One region of the Arthrobacter sp. E1SS-5 genome, then DNA from elsewhere that is predicted to be linked to it. Evidence: riboswitches for the same ligand, from Rfam matches in the RefSeq annotation. Region 1 holds a riboswitch; the other holds the start of a gene.

Region 1 (5,898 bases):
GGTGAACGTCATCCCGTTCGTGTGCCGGGGCAGCACCGTCAACGGCCGCAGCACCATATCCTCCACCCCATACGGCAACGGCACACCACCACCGGAACCCTCCACCACGGCAGCCAGGTGCAGGGTCCCCGTCTCCGCGATCGAAGCCAGCCGCTCCTCCACCTCCGCCGGCAGGATCAACTCCGGATGAAACCCCTCCAACCCCAACAAGATCGCGGTCATCGTCCCATGCCCATGCCCCGTCGCCGCCAGAGACCCATACAAATCCACCCGCAACGAGCTGACCCGGGACAGCACCCCGGCCCCCACCAACTCCTCCGCAAACACAGCAGCAGCCCGCATCGGCCCCACAGTATGCGAAGACGACGGGCCAATACCGATGGAAAAAAGGTCGAATACGCCAACAGCCATGACGGGTTTTCCTAACTAGAACTGCGTTCTTGGAACTCTGGGTGGTTGGGTGGAGCGGGCAGGACATCCTCTGCGTGCTCGGTCGCGTAGACGCCCGCTAAGCGGACGTGACGCTCCCTTAGACGCACGCTGCCGGATGCCCCGCCCACTCCGAGGACACGGCACCAGAGCGCCGGGGCAGGAAGGCAACGAGCGGGCCGACAACGCTCATGAGTGCCGGGGAAAGAGAAACATGCACGTAGTCCTCACCCACTCGCGTCCTGTAAGACCTGACACTGTCCTCGCACAACCGCAACTTCCGCACGAGGGCCGGCGGAGCCGGACTTTTCGAAAGCGTGCGTCAAAGCGAGGAACGAGCAGCACGCGTGAAAATGTCCGGTCCGCCGGTCCCGGTGGTGACCACGGCCGAGCACCAAGGGACTACTTTTGACGGCGGTAGAACGGGAGGTCGACGACTTCGAAAGGCTCTGCCTTGCCGCGGAGATCGATCTCCAGGGCGGTGCCGGGTGCCGAATGTTCGACGTCGACGTAGGCCATCGCGATGGGGTAGCCGAGGGTGGGCGAGGGCTGGCCCGAGGTGACTTCGCCGACCGTGACACCGTCCTTCAGGACGGGGTAGTGCGCGCGGCCGGCGCGGCGGCCCTGGCCTTTGAGCCCTACGAGGCGGCGGCCGGAGGTGCTGCCGGCGCCGGCCTCCTTTTTGGCTGCCAGGGCGGCTTTACCCACGAAGCCGCCTTCCTTGGAGAGTGCGACGACTGCTCCCAGCCCGGCGGCGAACGGGTCGCCCTGCAGCGACAGTTCGTTGCCGTACAGGGGCATCCCCGCTTCGAGGCGGAGGGAGTCGCGGGACGCCAGGCCGGCCGGAACCAGTTCCCCGTCGTCGGCGATAGCGATCAGTGCCTGCCACAGCGCGGCGGCATCGTGATTGTCCACGAAGATCTCGAACCCGTCCTCGCCGGTGTATCCGGTACGGGCGAGCAGGAGTTCCTTGCCCGCACCGCCCACCAGGAAGGGAACCTCGACGGCGGCGTAGTACTTCAGTTCGCTCACCAGGGAGTGCTGGGCGGCCGGAACCAGACGCAGCAGGAGTTCCTGGGCCTTGGGCCCCTGCACCGCGACCAGGGAGGTGCGGGCCGAGGCATCATCCACCACCGCGTCGAACCCCGCAGCACGCTCCTGCAGTGCTGCAGCCACCACGGCGGCATTGCCGGCATTGGGCACCACCAGGAAGACGTCGGTGCCGTCCTGCGCGGCGGGACGCCGGTAGGTGATGAGGTCGTCGATGATCCCGCCGTCCTCATTGCAGATCAGGGAGTACTTGGCTTTGCCCACGGCCATGGCGGAGATCTTCCCCACCAGGGCGTAGTCCAGGAAGGCAGCAGCGTCCGGGCCGGTCACCCAGACCTCGCCCATGTGGGAGAGGTCGAACAGGCCGGCGGCCTTGCGGACCGCGTGGTGTTCGGCGAGCTCGGAGCTGTACTTCAGCGGCATCTGCCAGCCGCCAAAGTCGGTGAAGGACGCGCCCAGCTTCTTGTGCTCGTCGTACAACGCTGTGTATTTCTCGGTCATGGCGGCAGGCCTCAGTTCTCGAACTCGGAGAGCGGGGGGCAGGAGCAGATCAGGTTCCGGTCCCCTGCCGCGCCGTCGATGCGGCCTACCGGCGGGAAGTACTTGTCCTGCTTGTGGTGGGCCGGGAACGCGGCCTGCTCCCGCGGGTAGGCGCGGTCCCAGTCGGAGCTGACGACGGCGGCGGCCGTGTGGGGTGCGCGGCGCAGGGGTGAGTGGGCCACGGCAAAGTCGCCGTTGGCCACCTGGTCGATTTCCTTGCGGATGGTGATCATGGCCTCAACGAAGCGGTCAATCTCGGCGAGGTCCTCGGACTCGGTGGGCTCCACCATCAGGGTCCCGGCGACCGGGAACGCCAGGGTGGGGGCGTGGAAGCCGAAGTCGATCAGCCGCTTGGCCACATCTTCGGCGGTCACACCGGTCCGGGCGGTGAGTTCACGCAGGTCCAGGATGCACTCGTGCGCCACCAGGCCGCCTTCACCGGTGTAAAGGACCGGGAAGTGCTCGTTCAGCCGGGAGGCAACGTAGTTGGCAGCCAGCAGCGCGGACTTGGTGGCCTCGGTCAGGCCCTCCCCGCCCATCAGCTTCACGTACGCCCAGGAGATGGGCAGCACCCCGGCCGAACCAAACCGGGAGGCGGAAATCGGCACGTCGGTGGCGCCGGATCCGGCCTTCCAAGTCGTTGCATCGCCAGGCATGAACGGTGCCAGATGTGCCTTGGCCGCAACGGGGCCGACGCCCGGTCCGCCGCCGCCGTGCGGGATGCAGAAGGTCTTGTGCAGGTTCAGGTGGGACACGTCGCCGCCGAACTTGCCCGGTTGCGCCAGCCCCACCAGCGCGTTCAGGTTGGCCCCGTCGATGTAGACCTGGCCGCCGGCGGCGTGCACGGCGTCGCAGACCTCACGGACGTCGCCGTCGTAGACACCGTGGGTGGAGGGGTAGGTGATCATGATGCAGGACAGGAGGTCCTTGTTGGCCTCGATCTTGGCCGTCAGGTCGTCATGGTCGATGGTGCCGTCAGATGCGGTGGCAACGACGACGACCTTCATGCCGGCGAGAACGGCGGAGGCGGCGTTGGTGCCGTGCGCCGAGGCCGGGATCAGGCAGACGTTGCGCTGCTGGTCACCGCGGGAGTGGTGGTAGCCGCGGATCGCCAGCAGGCCCGCCAGCTCGCCCTGGGATCCGGCGTTGGGCTGGATGGACACCTGGTCATAGCCGGTGATGGCGGTGAGGTCCGCTTCCAGATCGGCGATCAGTTCACGCCAGCCTTCCGTCTGGGAGTCCGGCGCGAACGGGTGGATGGAGGCGAACTCCGGCCAGGAAATGGCTTCCATCTCGGCCGTGGCGTTCAGCTTCATGGTGCAGGAACCCAGCGGGATCATGGTGCGGTCCAGCGCCAGGTCACGGTCGGAGAGCTTGCGGATGTAGCGCAAAAGCTGCGTTTCGGAGCGGTGGGTGTTGAAGACCGGGTGCTGCAGGTAGTCGGTGGAGCGTTCGACGGCGGCCTCCAACCCGAAGTCGGCGCCGCCGGCAACGGCATCCCCTGCCACGGAGGCGCCAAAGATGTCGGCAACCTGGGCGACGATGGCCGCCGTCGTGGTTTCATCCAGGGAGATGCCCACAGTGTCGGCGTCGACGTTGCGCAGGTTGATGCCCCGCGCTTCAGCGTCGGCGACGATGCCCGCGGCGCGGCCCGGAACCCGGACCGTCAGGGTGTCAAAGAAGCTCTTGTGCTGGACCTCGATGCCGGCAGCCGCAAGCGAGGCTGCAAGGCTGCGGGCGTGGCCGTGCGTGGTTTCCGCGATCGCCTTCAGCCCATCCGGGCCGTGGTACACGGCGTACATTGAGGCAACGATGGCCAGCAGCGCCTGCGCCGTGCAGATGTTGGACGTGGCCTTCTCGCGGCGGATGTGCTGCTCGCGGGTCTGCAGCGCCAGGCGGTAGGCGGGGACTCCCGCGTCGTCCTTGGACACGCCAACCAGGCGGCCGGGCAGCGAGCGCTCCAGGCCCTTGCGGACGGCCATGTAGGCGGCGTGCGGTCCGCCGAAGAACAGCGGGACACCGAAGCGCTGGGCAGAGCCCACGGCAATGTCGGCGCCCTGTTCGCCCGGAGGAGTGATCAGGGTCAGGGCCAGCAGGTCTGCGGCGATGGTCACGAGCGCACCGCGCTCCTTGGCGGCGCTGATGACGCCGGACTGGTCCCATACCCGGCCGGAGGCGCCGGGCTGCTGCAGCACGATGCCGTTGATGTCGCCCTCCGGCAGGCCCTGGGAAAGGTCCGCCACTTCAACGTCGAAGCCAAGTGCCTCGGCGCGGCCCCTGACGATGGCCATGGTCTGCGGCAGGACGTCGATGTCCAGCACGGTCTTGCCATCCGCAGCGGGCTTGGCCTTATTGGCACGGCGCATCAGCAGGACGGCCTCGGCGACGGCGGTTGCTTCATCCAGCAGCGAGGCGTTGGCGATGGGCAGGCCAACCAGATCCTGCACCATGGTCTGGAAGTTCAACAGGGCCTCGAGCCGGCCCTGGGAAATCTCCGGCTGGTATGGGGTGTAGGCGGTGTACCAGGCCGGGGATTCAAGGATGTTTCGGCGGATCACCGGCGGAGTGACGGTGTCGAAGTACCCCTGGCCGATCAGCTGGACGGCGGTCTTGTTCTTCCCGGCAAGCTTGCGCAGCTCCGTGAGGACCTCAACCTCGCTGAGGGCGTCCTGGAGCCGCAGGGCGGTTTCCTGGCGGATGACCTTGGGCACGGCCGTGTCCACCAGGGAATCGAGGGTGTCGTAGCCCACGGCTTTGAGCATGGTGTCGACGTCGGCCTGGCGGCGCGCACCGATATGGCGGTCTACGAAGGTGGTGGAGGCTGGTGTAACCGGCACGAAGGAACTCCATTTACTCAGGCGGCGCAGGGTACGCCACAGCTATTTGGGTTCCTCCCCGCTCTGTATTGGACCTGAGAGTTTCCGCGGTGCCTGCCTGGCAGGACCCGCTTGCACCGTCGGTGAGCACAGCAGTTCTTCCGCTCCCCAAAGGAGGAAGGGCAACTGCCTGCTGCTTTCCAGAGGCGCCTCGCCGCGGCGGTACAGGGGCCTGCGAGATTCCTGGGGAGGATTTGCTCCTACGGCGCCTGCCTGTACTTTCGGCAGAACTCTCCCGCCGCAGATCAAAGGCTATTCACTTGTTGGATCATGACGGCCGGTTGCGGCCCTCACAACTCTCCATTGTCCTACGCCCCGCCCCTCCCGGCAAATGGCAGATCCTACCGGCGGAGCCGCTCCAAGGCAGCGAGGAGTTCCTCCACGTCAGCGGCCGCTCCCCCCGCCGGCGCGGGCGCCACCGACAGCATGGCGTTGAAGTAGAGGCCGTCACCCATATAGAGGACCGCCTTCGCCAACTCCGGACCAACATCCGCGGCAATCTCGTCCAGCCAGCGCTGCTGCATGGCCGCGAACCGGCGCCGCGTCTCCTCATGCGCCACCTCGGCAAGCCTGGTGGCGGCAACAATGGCCCGGTCCAGCGGAGTGTCAGCCCACACCGAAGAACGGATGAAGTAGGCGGCGGCGCCTTCGACGGCCGAGGCCATGGCATCGGCGTCCTCCCGGGCCAGGCCCTCCAGCCGGTCCAGCAGCACGGCAATGAGCGCTTCCTTGTTGGGAAAGTGGTAGAGCAGGCCGCCCTTGGACACGCCTGCCTTCCGGGCGACGGCGTCAAGGGTGGCGGCGCGCTCCCCCACCTCGATCAACAGTGATTCGAAGGCATCAAGGACCGCGTCGCGGGCTACGGGCTTTCGGGGCATGCCTTCCATCATGCCCTCCCCAAGGCGGTATGACGGAACCGGAGGAAGTTCATAACTATACCGTCCGGACGGTATAGTTATTTTATGATGACTTCCACCAGCCCCGCGCCCGCACGCCCGGATGA
Region 2 (5,898 bases), 390 kb from region 1:
CGGGTAGAACTCGTTCAGCCGGGAGGCAACGTAGTTGGCAGCCAGCAGCGCGGACTTGGTGGCCTCGGTCAGGCCCTCCCCGCCCATCAGCTTCACGTACGCCCAGGAGATCGGCAGCACCCCGGCGGAACCGAACCGCGAGGCTGAGATGGCAACGCCGTGCCCCTCCACTGCGCCCCCGGAAGAAGCGTTATTGGCGTCCCCGGGCATGAACGGTGCCAGATGTGCCTTGGCCGCAACGGGGCCGACGCCCGGTCCGCCGCCGCCGTGCGGGATGCAGAAGGTCTTGTGCAGGTTCAGGTGGGACACGTCGCCGCCGAACTTGCCCGGTTGCGCCAGCCCAACGAGTGCGTTCAGGTTGGCCCCGTCCACGTACACCTGACCCCCGGCGGCGTGCACTGCATCGCAGACCTCGCGGACGTCCCCGTCGTAGACACCGTGGGTGGAGGGGTAGGTGATCATGATGCAGGACAGGACGTCCTTGTTCGCTTCGATCTTGGCGTAGAGGTCGTCATGGTCGATGGTGCCATCGGAGGCGGAGGCCACGACAACCACCTTCATCCCGGCGAGAACGGCGGAGGCGGCATTTGTGCCGTGCGCCGACGCCGGAATCAGGCACACGTTGCGCTGCTGCTCACCGCGGGAGTGGTGGTAGCCGCGGATCGCCAGCAGGCCCGCGAGCTCGCCCTGGGATCCGGCGTTGGGCTGGATGGACACCTGGTCATAGCCGGTGATCTCTGCCAGGTCGGTTTCCAGCCCGGCAATGAGTTCGCGCCAGCCCTCGGTCTGGGAGTCCGGCGCGAACGGGTGGATGGAGGCGAACTCCGGCCACGAGATCGCTTCCATTTCAACGGTGGCGTTCAGCTTCATGGTGCAGGAACCCAGCGGGATCATGGTGCGGTCCAGCGCCAGGTCCCGGTCCGAGAGCTTCCGGATGTAGCGCAGCAGCTGCGTCTCGGACCGGTGGGTATTGAAGACCGGGTGCTGCAGGTAGCCGGATGTGCGCAGTACAGTTCCCGGCAGTTCGAAGCCCTTGCCGTCCCCCACCGGGCCGGCACCAAAGGCGACGGCGACGGCGGAAAGCGTTGCCGCCGTCGTCGTCTCATCAATGGAGACGCCCACCGTGTCCTGGTCGATGAAGCGCAGGTTGATACCGCGTGCTTCGGCGGCGTTGATGACCTTGGCGGCCTTACCCGGGACGTGAACGGTGAGGGTGTCGAAGAAGGAGTCGCTGACCAGTTCACGGCCCATGGAAGTGAGGGTGGTGGCCAGGACGCGGGCCTTGTGGTGGACGCCTTCGGCGATGGCCTTCAGACCGTCCGGGCCGTGGTACACGGCGTACATTGAGGCAACGATGGCCAGCAGCGCCTGCGCCGTGCAGATGTTGGAGGTGGCCTTCTCGCGGCGGATGTGCTGCTCGCGGGTCTGCAAAGCCAATCGGTAGGCGGGGACTCCGGCGTCGTCCTTGGACACGCCCACCAGTCGGCCGGGGAGCGAGCGTTCCATCCCCTTGCGGACGGCCATGTAGGCGGCGTGCGGTCCGCCGAAGAACAGCGGCACGCCGAATCGCTGGGTGGAGCCGACGGCAATGTCTGCGCCCTGCTCACCCGGAGGGATGATCAGCGTGAGGGCCAGGAGGTCCGCGGCGACGGTCACGAGCGCACCGCGCTCCTTGGCTGCGCTGATGACCCCGGACTGGTCCCACACCCGGCCGGAAACCCCGGGCTGCTGCAGGACGATGCCGTTAATGGCACCTTCCGGCAGGCCCGTGGAGAGATCAGCCACTTCGACGTCGAAGCCTAGCGCCTCAGCGCGGCCCTTCACGATGGCGATGGTCTGGGGAAGGCAGTCGGCGTCCAGGACGGTCCTGCCGTCCCTGGCGTCTTTGTTCTTATTGGCACGCCGCATCAGGAGCACGGCCTCGGCCACCGCGGTGGCCTCGTCAAGCAGCGAGGCGTTGGCCACGGGGAGTGCCGTGAGGTCCTGGACCATGGTCTGAAAGTTCAGCAGGGCTTCGAGCCGGCCCTGGGAAATTTCGGGCTGGTAGGGCGTGTAGGCCGTGTACCAGGCCGGGGACTCAAGGATGTTGCGGCGAATGACCGGCGGAGTGACGGTGTCGAAGTACCCCTGACCGATCAGCTGGACAGCGGTCTTGTTTTTGCCGGCAATGCGGCGCAGTTCGGCGAGGACTTCCACTTCGCTGAGGGCGTCGGAGAGCTTGAGGGCTGTTTCCTGCCGGATGGAGGCCGGAACGGCAACGTCCACCAGGCCGTCCACGCTGTCGTAGCCCACGGCCTTGAGCATGGTGTCGACGTCGGCCTGGCGGCGCGCGCCGATGTGGCGGTCAACAAACGATGTTGGAAGGGATTGAATCGTCATGAGGAACTCCAGTTCTGGCCGGCCGAAGGTGGCACGGCGTGGGATGGGTTCCTCCCCGCTCTGTATTGGACCTGAGAGATTCCGCGTTGCCTGCTCTTGGCAGGGGCCGCTTGCACCGTCGGTGAACCAGGCAAGAGCCCGGTTGCTTTCCAGAGTCGCCTCGCCATGACGGTACGGGGGCCTGAGAGATTCCTGGGGAGGATTTGCTCCTACGGCGCCTGCCCGGTGTTTTCGCCGGGAGGACTCTCCCGTCACAGCTCGAAAGGCTTATTCAAATGTGGGTGATTCGGCTCACAAGGTATCGGGATAAGCGGCCGGTGGCAAATCGCGGGACTCTGAACGGCCCGAAAGATCCCAAGATGACGGGGCCTTGCTCCGCTTGCGGCAGGCAGGGTTTGACATTGCATCGTGACGGACACCACACTGATCCCCGGGATCGGCGCTGCCGGCGGCTGGCTCAGCGTAACCGGAGCGGCTCAACCGTGCGGCGCCTGTCCCATTGCATGACCGCCGTGGCCCCGACCGGCCGCGACGTCCAACTGAACATGCCTTCGACCTGCGGCGGGAGAGCCCTGCCGGGTAAATTTAGCAGGCGCCGTAGGAGCAAACCCTCCCCAGGAAACTCTCAGGCCCACGTACCGCCGCGGACAGGCAACTCTGGAAAGCAGCCAGGCATGCCCTGGCTCACCGACGGTGCAAGCGGCTTGGGCTGCGGAAACTCTCAGGTTCCCTACAGAGCGGGGAGGAACCAAATCTTTTGCGGTACCCAAAATGCCGCTTTATCGATGGAGTTCCTCATGGCGATTCATCCCCCCACGTCCAACGGCGAACCAGCGCGCAACGGCGCGCGCACGGCGGTCCGCAGCGAGCCTCCCCACCTGGAACGGCAGCTGACCAACCGCCATATCCAGCTCATTGCCATCGGCGGCGCGATCGGCACCGGCCTCTTCATGGGCTCCGGCAAGACCATTTCCGCGGCCGGGCCGTCCGTGATCTTCGTGTACATGATCATCGGATTCATGCTCTTCTTCGTCATGCGCGCCATGGGCGAACTGCTGCTGAGCAACCTCAACTACAAGTCCTTCAGCGACTTCGCCGCGGACCTCCTTGGGCCCTGGGCCGGCTTCTTCACCGGCTGGACATACTGGTTCTGCTGGGTGATCACCGGTATTGCGGACGTTATCGCCATTGCCGGCTACTCCAAGGAACTGTGGCCGGCGCTGCCGCTCTGGATCCCGGGCCTGGCCACCATAGGCATCCTGCTCGTGCTGAACCTCGCCACGGTCAGGGCCTTCGGCGAAACCGAGTTCTGGTTCGCCCTCATCAAGATCGTCGCCATCGCTGCGCTCATCATCGTGGGCCTTTTCATGATCTTCACCGGCTTCCAGTCCGACACGGGCACGGCCAGCTTCACCAACCTGTGGAGCCACGGCGGGTTCTTCCCCAACGAGTTCATGGGCTTCGTTGCCGGATTCCAGATTGCCGTGTTCGCCTTCGTCGGCATTGAACTGGTGGGCACCACCGCCGCCGAGGCCAAGAACCCGGAGAAGACCCTGCCCAAGGCCATCAATGCCATCCCGGTCCGCGTACTCCTGTTCTACGTGGGCGCGCTGGTCATCCTGATGGCCGTCACTCCGTGGACCCAGTTCGCCGCCGGCCACAGCCCCTTCATCGGCATGTTCTCCCTGGCCGGCCTCGGCGCTGCGGCCACCGTGGTCAACCTGGTGGTCCTCACCTCGGCCATGTCCTCCGCCAATTCCGGCATCTACTCCACGTCCCGCATGGTCTTCGGCCTCGCCCAGGAGGGCGACGCGCCGGGCATCTTCAGCCGCCTGTCCACGAGGAAGGTGCCCAGCAACGCACTGTTCCTGTCCTGCGTCCTGCTGCTCTCCGGCGTCGTCCTCATGTACGCCGGCCAGGACGTTGGCAAGGCCTTCGAAATGGTGACCACCGTGTCCGCCGTCTGCTTCATCTTCGTCTGGTCGATCATTCTGGCCAGCTACATCTCGTTCCGTCGCCGCCGCCCCCAGCTGCACGCGGCGTCGAACTTCAAGATGCCCGGCGGCATCCCCGCGGTCTGGGTGGTTTACGCGTTCTTCGCGTTCGTTCTTTGGGCGCTGACCACCCAGCCGGACACCCTCATCGCTTTGTTGGTGACGCCCATCTGGTTCGTCGTCCTTGGCGTGGCCTGGGCCGTCCTGCGGCGCCGGCCTGCACACCTTGCCCGCTTTGAGGTCTTCCGCGCCGAGCTCCGCAATGACGCGGAGGCTAACGGGCGAAGCACCGCCGGGGCGTCCGTAACAGAGGCGGAGCAGGCCAGGAAGTAACGGCCGACGGCGGGTTGCCGGGCAGGTGCGTTGGATCCAATGGTGGGTCCGGCCTGCCAAGGCAGCCCGCCCGCGGGTGCCGGGCGCGGAAGTTAAGCATGCTTAGTGTTTATCCACATAGGATGGAAAGAGCACGGCAGCCTCCCGCTGCAGGTCGATTTGAATGAAGGTGACCATGGCCCGGCGCAGCAATCCCGCACTTCGTATCGCACAGGAAACCGCCCACAGAACCATGTTCGACTCCGACGGCAAGCCCAAGCCCGGCGTCCACAACATGCTCCTGAAAGCGGTTCAGATCCAGCGGCCGTTGGTGGTTGGCTACATCCGGCGGCTCCAAAAGAAGCACCCCCGCGCAACGGCTGCCCAGTTGGCGGACATCGCCGAGCGCGACTACCTGCGTGCTGTCGCCGGTGGCGGCGCCGTGGTGGGCGCTACCGCCGTCGTACCCGGTGTTGGCACTGTGGCGTCGCTGGGACTGTCCGCCGCCGCCACCGTGGGCTTCCTGGAAGCAACGGCGCTGTACGCAACCTCGCTGGCCGAACTTCACGGCATCCGCCTCACCAACCCGGAGAAGGCCGGCACCATGGTCATGGCCATCATGCTCGGCGAGGAGGGTACGGCACTGCTGGGAACGCTGAGTGGCCAGGCCTCCGGCAGCGGCACCAGTGCCGCCAATAATTGGGGCAATGTCCTCTCCAAGTCGATGGTGGGGCCGGGCTTCGGCAGCGTACGGAAGCGTATCCAGCACGCCTTCCTCAAGAACCTGCTCAAGCGGCAGGGTACTGCCCTGTTCGGCAGGGCGCTCCCGTTTGGCATAGGGGCCGTTGTGGGTGGAGCCGGTAACCTCGTGATGGGCCGTGCGGTGGCCAAGAATGCCCGTGAGGCGTTCGGGCCGATGCCGGACACCATCCCCGGGGAGCTGACCGCAGCTCCCGGGCCGGACCACCTGACCCTGGAAGGCAACATACTTGGATCTCAACGCTGACGTAGGCCAATCATTCGGCTCCTGGACGGCAGGAGGCGACCCGGCCATGTTCCAGCTGATCACCAGTGCCAACGTGGCCTGCGGCCTGCACGCGGGCGACCCCGTCACCATGCTGGACAGCTGCCGCGCAGCGTACGAGCTCGATGTCACCGTCGGGGCGCACCTCGGCTACCGTGACCTGGCGGGCTATGGGCAGCGCGCGCTGGG

The links. A riboswitch is a leader RNA that binds a small molecule or an ion and turns the genes downstream of it on or off. The one in region 1 is predicted to bind glycine.
Region 2: linked by a shared signal. The riboswitch ahead of gcvP (aminomethyl-transferring glycine dehydrogenase) and the one ahead of gcvP (aminomethyl-transferring glycine dehydrogenase) in region 1 are both predicted to bind glycine.

Annotation. Positions count from the first base shown of each region.
Region 1 covers NZ_CP172703.1:787,443-793,340, reverse strand. The annotation lists gene ACIGJD_RS03780 (L-serine ammonia-lyase) at 1-411, opposite strand, end outside; gene gcvT (glycine cleavage system aminomethyltransferase GcvT) at 832-1,980, opposite strand; gene gcvP (aminomethyl-transferring glycine dehydrogenase) at 1,992-4,856, opposite strand; glycine riboswitch at 4,910-5,017, opposite strand; glycine riboswitch at 5,046-5,143, opposite strand; gene ACIGJD_RS03765 (TetR/AcrR family transcriptional regulator) at 5,237-5,773, opposite strand; gene ACIGJD_RS03760 (MFS transporter) at 5,858-5,898, shown strand, end outside.
Region 2 covers NZ_CP172703.1:399,664-405,561, forward strand. The annotation lists gene gcvP (aminomethyl-transferring glycine dehydrogenase) at 1-2,379, opposite strand, end outside; glycine riboswitch at 2,539-2,640, opposite strand; glycine riboswitch at 2,932-3,030, shown strand; glycine riboswitch at 3,031-3,125, shown strand; gene cycA (D-serine/D-alanine/glycine transporter) at 3,177-4,706, shown strand; gene ACIGJD_RS01980 (hypothetical protein) at 4,882-5,691, shown strand; gene ACIGJD_RS01985 (LamB/YcsF family protein) at 5,675-5,898, shown strand, end outside.